DNA from 2 places in the Streptomyces sp. NPDC042336 genome. Region 1 is predicted to be linked to the other one. Evidence: riboswitches for the same ligand, from Rfam matches in the RefSeq annotation. Region 1 holds a riboswitch; the other holds the start of a gene.
What was found. A riboswitch is a leader RNA that binds a small molecule or an ion and turns the genes downstream of it on or off. The one in region 1 is predicted to bind cobalamin.

Region 1 (3,187 bases):
CCCACCGCGCACTGGCCGGGCTGCCGGGCACGGGGGTGGCCGTACTGCCGGACGACGTGCCCTACGCGTACGCGCTGCCCGGGGGACGCCGGGACCGCGTGGTGGTGAGCACGGCCCTGCTCGACTGCCTCGAACCGGGCGAGCGGCGCGCCCTGTTCGCCCATGAGCGCGCCCACCTCGCCGCCGGTCACCACCGCTTCCTCCTCGCCGTCCGGCTCGCCGCGCTGGCCAACCCGTTCCTGCGCCCCCTGCGGACGGCCGTGTCCTACACGGCGGAGCGGTGGGCGGACGAGGCGGCCGCACGGGCGGTCGGTGACCGTCGCGCGGTGGCGACCGCGATCGGCAAGGCGGCCCTCGTCTCCCGCGGCACCCCCGTCGCCACCCTCGCCGGCCTCGCGGCGCCCGGCCCGGTGCCGCGCCGGGTGGCTGCCCTGCTGGGGCCCGCTCCCACCGTCCGCACCTGGCCCCCGGTGTTCACCTCGGTGGGTCTGGCCGCGTGGGCGGCGGCCGCCGGAACCGCAGTCTCGGCGATGTCCTCCGCGAACGCCGCCGTCACGATGTTCCTCATCCTGCGGGCCGCGACGCCGTTCTGAGCGCCCTTCACTCCCTGACGCGAGCCGGCGGGGAAACGCGCAGGTCACAGAAGTGCCGCCGGAACTTCCTCACTCGATCGGGTGAGTGACCCATCCGGAACGGGGCCCGCTCCGGATTCCCCGTGTGAGGGAAGAACCGAGACCACGCAGACAGCGAACCGGCGGCTGACCCCGGATCCGGGTCGGCCGGTCGCCGCGTAACGGCATCGCGCACTCGGCGACCCGCCGCACACCACTTCGACTCCGCACCACTGCTCAGCACCACTACCACTCAGCACCACTGCCGCGACCACTGCTCCGTACCGACGCAGCCTCGTGCTGCCCGTTTTCAGGGAGATCCTCCATGAACGCCCGTATCCGCCACTCCGCTGTCGCCGTCGTCGCGGCCGCCGTCCTGCCCCTGTCCCTGGCCGCCTGTTCCGACGACGGCGACAGCGGCTCCTCGGACTCCGCCCAGGCCGCCTCCTCGGCCCCGGCGACGGGCGACGACCAGTCGGCCGACAGCTCCGGCGGCGCGGCGGACACCGACGAGCCGTTCGGCCCGGCCTGCTCCACGGTGCCGAAGGAGGGCGCCGGTTCGTTCGGCGGCATGGCCAAGGACCCGGTCGCCACGGCCGCCTCGAACAACCCGGCCCTGTCCACGCCGGTGTCGGCGGTGAAGAAGGCCGGTCTGGTCGACACGCTCAACAACGCCGAGAACATCACCGTGTTCGCGCCGACCAACGACGCCTTCGCCAAGATCCCGAAGGCCGACCTGGACAAGGTCCTGAACGACAAGGCGATGCTCACCGGCATCCTGACCTACCACGTCGTGGGCCAGAAGCTCGCGCCCGCGGACCTGGAGAACGGCACCTTCGACACGCTGCGGAAGTCCCGGCTGACCACCTCGGGCTCGGACGAGTCGTACAAGGTCAACCACTCCGCCAAGGTCGTCTGCGGCAACGTGAAGACCGCGAACGCCGACGTCCACATCATCGACACTGTCCTCATGCCGAAGAGCTGAGGCGCGCGAACGGGTGTGGCGGCCCAAGAAGGCCGGGGGAGCGGGCCGGGCAGCGGCCCGCCCCCCCCCGGCGGGGCGGTGACCCTGTGGTAGCTTGCGCAAGCCAGTCGAACCCACCTGGTGGGTCAGGGAATCCGGTGCGAATCCGGAGCTGACGCGCAGCGGTGAGGGGGACGGGCGGGACACGGGCCACTGGGCGGCGTACGCCGTCCGGGAAGGCGTCCCGTCCGGTCGATCCCGAGTCCGAAGACCTGCTGGCACCCGTGCCGCGTGCGGCGCGGGCCGCATCGTACGGACGGGCTTCGCGCATGAGCCCTCGACGCCAGAGGATCCTCCCTTGCCCGCAGCACGCCCCGTCGGCTCCCGACGACTCCTCCCTTCCCACCGCGCCCTGCGCGGTCCCGCCCTGCTCCTGTCCGGTGCCCTGCTGGTCTCCGGCTGCGGGTCCGGCGCGGCCACCGACGACGCGGCCGCCCCGGCCGGTTACCCGCGCACCGTCCGTGACTGCGGGCGCGACGTCCGGGTCGACGCGCCGCCGCGCCGGGCGGTCTCCCTCAACCAGGGCACCACGGAGATCCTGCTCGCGCTCGGCCTCGCCGACCGCATGGCGGGCACCGCCACCTGGACCGATCCGGTCATGAAGGGACTGGAGAAGGCGAACGCCGGCGTCCCCCGGCTCGCCGACGACATGCCGTCCTTCGAGACGGTCCTGGACGCCGAACCCGACTTCGTCGCCGCCTCCTTCGCCTCCACGCTCGGCACCGGCGGCGTGGCCACCCGCGAGCGGTTCACCCAACTCGGGGTGCCGGCCTACCTGTCCCCGTCCGACTGCGTCGGCAAGGACAACGGCGGCGACGGCGACGGTGTCCGGGACCAGCCCCTCACCCTGGACACGGTCTACGGCGAAGTCCGCGACCTCGCCAGCCTCTTCGGTGTCGAACAGCGCGGCGAGAAGCTCGTCGCCGACCTCAGGTCCCGGGTTGGCACGGCGACGTCCGGCATCGACGCCTCCGGTGTCACCCTCATGTACTGGTTCGCCAACTCCACCTCCCCGTACCTGGCGGGCTGCTGCGGCGCCCCCGGCGTCATCACCCGCGCGGTCGGCGCCCGGAACGCCATGGACGACACCCACGAGGAGTGGCCCCAGGCGGGCTGGGAGACCGTCGCCGACCGGGACCCCGACGTCCTGGTCCTCGGCGACCTCACGCGCAAGTCCCAGACGGCCGAGACGGCCGCGAAGAAGATCGAGTTCCTGGAGTCCAACCCCGTGACCAGGAACATGACCGCCGTCCGAGAGAAGCGCTACGTACTGCTCAGCGGGCAGGCCATGAACCCCACCATCCGAACCGTCGAGGGCGTGGAACAGGTGGCGGCGGCCCTGCGCGAGTTCGGGCTCGCCAAGTGACGTCCGCGAGCCGGGCCGCCTCGGGCTCGGCGTCCGTCCCCGGCATACGCGCGCCCCGCCGCGCGCCCCTGGTGTGGACGGCGGCCGGGACCGTCGCCCTGTGCGCCTCCGTGGCCGTAGCCGTCACCATCGGCCCGGCGGACATCGGCGTCGCCGACGTGTGGTCCGTGATCGCCGCCCACCTCG
Region 2 (3,187 bases), on a different contig from region 1:
CCTTCCTCTCCGTGGAGGTCGCCAACACGATCTCCAAGGGTCTCGTCGACGAGACCGGCATCCGTCCCGAGGTCATCTTCGCCGCACTGGTCGGCGCGATCCTCTGGAACCTCCTGACCTGGCTGGTCGGACTCCCGTCCAGTTCCTCGCACGCCCTGATGGGCGGTCTGATCGGCGCCGCCGTCGCCTCGGCCGGCATCGGCGCGGTCAACGGCGACGTGCTCGTCACCAAGGTGCTGCTCCCCGCGATCGCCGCCCCGATCGTGGCCGGACTCGCGGCGTTGCTCGCGTCCCGGATGACGTACTCACTGGGCCGCAAGGCCGACGGCAAGGCCGCCGCGAAGGGCTACCGGGCCGGTCAGATCGCCTCCGCCGGTCTGGTCTCGCTGGCCCACGGCACCAACGACGCCCAGAAGACCATGGGCATCATCACCCTCGCCCTGATCGCCGGCGGCTCGCTCGCCCCGGACTCCGACCCGCCCGTGTGGGTCATCCTCAGCGCGGGCCTGGCCATCGCGCTCGGCACCTACCTGGGCGGCTGGCGCATCATCCGCACCATGGGCAAGGGCCTGACCGACCTCCAGCCGCAGCAGGGCTTCGCCGCCCAGACCAGTGCCGCCACGGTCATCCTGGCCTCCTCCCACCTCGGTTTCTCCCTGTCCACCACGCACTCGGTCTCCGGCGCGGTGATGGGCGCGGGCCTCGGCCGCAAGGGCGGCGTGGTCCGCTGGTCCACGGCCACCCGGATGTTCGTCGCCTGGGGCCTGACGCTGCCGGCCGCGGCCCTGGTCGCCGCGCTCGCCGAGTGGGTCTGCCGCGCCGGCGACTGGGGCACGGCCCTCGTCGCGGTGTTCCTGGTCGCCTCCAGCTATGCGATCTGGCGGATCTCCCGCCGCGAGGTCGTCGACCACACCAACGTCGTCGACGGCGACACGGTGGGCGCGGGGGAGCCCGAGCCGGCCGGTGTGGTCACCACGGCGATGGCCGCCGTGTCGCCGCCCCCTGCGGGCGTGACCGAGGACCTGTCGGCCACCGTCCCGGCCCCCGCCACCACTCCCGCCCCCAAGGCCCCGTCGGCCGCCACCACCGTCTGAGCCCGCGTCCCGGGTACGAAGGAAGCGAACCTCCATGAGCATCGACTGGGCAGCCCTCGGCTCCGTCTTCGGCGTCAGCCTCGTGGTCACGGTGGCCCTGGTGGGCCTGTTCACCCTCGGCATCGTCGGCCTCTCCCGCCAGGAGCGGGCCACCGCCGAGGGCGGCTCCGCGACCCTCGCGGTCACCGGCGCGTACGCGTGCTTCGCGGCCTGCACGGCGGCGGTGGCGTACGGGATCTATCTGATCGTCGCCTGAGCGTCGCGCGCTCCGCGGGCGCGCGCCGGGGCGGGGCGCGGGACGGACTCGAACCGTTCCGCGCCCCGCCCTTTCGCGTTCCGGCGCACACCACTCGCGTGTGGGCCTTCGCACACTCCCCCGCCGCAGGTCAACGCCAGGTTGACGGGTGTTCGCGGGGCGTGGTGGACTTCCGGGGCCATCTACGGCGGCAGGAGAGGAAGCCCGGTGCGAATCCGGCGCGGTCCCGCCACTGTGACCGGGGAACAGGAAACCCCGGGAGCCAGGAACTCTCACCGCCGGACTCTTCGAACCAGGGCGTGGACACCCTGAGTGAGGACACGACGCGATGCCCGGCTGCCGCCACCGCTCGACACCCCGTACCAGGTGCCTCCCCGACCCTGTGACCGGCTGAGCCCATGCGTGCCGGACGCGTCTTCGCGTACGGCGCCGCCGCCGGCCTCCTCGGTGACCTCCTCCTCGGCGACCCGCGCCGCGGACACCCGGTCGCCGTGTTCGGCCGTGCCGCGGGCGCCGTGGAACAGGTGCTGTGGCGCGACCACCGGGGCTGGGGCGCCCTGCACACCGCCGTGTGCGCCGGTGGCGCCGTCGCCCTCGGTGCGGCCGCCGCGCACGCCGTACGCCGCTCCCCCGCCGCCCGCGTCGCGCTGACCGGCGCGGCCACCTGGGCCGTGGTCGGCGGCACCTCGCTCGCCCGTGAGGCCGCCGCGATCGGCCGGGCCCTGGAGGCGGGGGACGTCGAGGCGGCGCGGACGCGGCTGCCGCACCTGTGCGGGCGGGACCCGCAGGCGCTGGACGCCGACGGCATCGCCAGGGCCGTCGTGGAGTCCGTCGCGGAGAACACCTCGGACGCGGTGGTGGGCGCCCTGGTGTGGGGCGCCGTGGCGGGTGTGCCCGGGCTGCTCGGCTTCCGGGCCGTCAACACGCTGGACGCCATGGTCGGCCACAGGTCGCCCAGGTACCGCCGCTACGGCTGGGCCTCGGCCCGCCTGGACGACCTCGCGGGCTGGCCGGGCGCCCGCCTCACCGCCGTCCTGGCCACCGTGGCCGGGGGCGATCCGCGGGGCGCCGTACGGGCCTGGCGCGCGGACGCCGACCGGCACCCGAGCCCCAACGCCGGGCCCGTGGAGGCCTCCTTCGCGGGCGCCCTGGGCGTGCGGCTCGGCGGGACGCTCTCCTACGGCGGACGGGTCGAGCACCGGCCCGTCCTCAACGGCGCCGCCGGCCGCCCCGTACGGGCCGGTTCCGGCGACATCGACCGGGCGGTACGGCTGTCCCGGCGCGTGGGCTGGCTGGCGCTGGGCGTGTGCGCGGGCGCGCGGCTGCTCGCGCGCGGCATCGTCAGGAAGGGACGTACGTCATGAACGGTGGCCTGCTCGTCGCCGGCACCACCTCCGACGCCGGCAAGAGCGTCGTCACCGCCGGGATCTGCCGCTGGCTGGTGCGCCAGGGCGTCAAGGTGGCGCCCTTCAAGGCGCAGAACATGTCGCTGAACTCCTTCGTGACCCGCGAGGGCGCGGAGATCGGGCGGGCGCAGGCCATGCAGGCCCAGGCCTGCCGGGTGGAGCCGACCGCGCACATGAACCCCGTGCTCCTCAAGCCCGGCGGGGAGCGCAGCAGCCAGGTCGTGCTGCTCGGCAGGCCCGTCGGCGAGATGAGCGCCCGCGGCTATCACGGCGGGCGCCAGGAGCGGCTGCTCGGCACGGTGCTCGACTCGCTGGCCGAACTGCGCGGCACGTACGACGCGGTGATCTGCGAGGGGGCGGGCAGCCCGGCCGAGATCAACCTGCGCCGCACCGACATCGTGAACATGGGGATCGCCCGGGGCGCCGGACTC

Region 2: it holds a riboswitch for cobalamin, as region 1 does, so the genes downstream of both, ACZ6IM_RS30390 (cobalamin biosynthesis protein) here and ACZ6IM_RS16245 (ABC transporter substrate-binding protein) in region 1, are expected to answer to the same signal.

What each region holds. Positions count from the first base shown of each region.
Region 1 covers NZ_JBVJEA010000006.1:314,057-317,243, reverse strand. The annotation lists gene ACZ6IM_RS16255 (M56 family metallopeptidase) at 1-593, shown strand, start outside; gene ACZ6IM_RS16250 (fasciclin domain-containing protein) at 937-1,596, shown strand; cobalamin riboswitch at 1,684-1,869, shown strand; gene ACZ6IM_RS16245 (ABC transporter substrate-binding protein) at 1,934-3,001, shown strand; gene ACZ6IM_RS16240 (FecCD family ABC transporter permease) at 2,998-3,187, shown strand, end outside.
Region 2 covers NZ_JBVJEA010000018.1:52,004-55,190, forward strand. The annotation lists gene pitH (low-affinity phosphate transporter PitH) at 1-1,094, shown strand, start outside; gene ACZ6IM_RS30385 (hypothetical protein) at 1,129-1,350, shown strand; cobalamin riboswitch at 1,499-1,644, shown strand; gene ACZ6IM_RS30390 (cobalamin biosynthesis protein) at 1,749-2,714, shown strand; gene ACZ6IM_RS30395 (cobyric acid synthase) at 2,711-3,187, shown strand, end outside.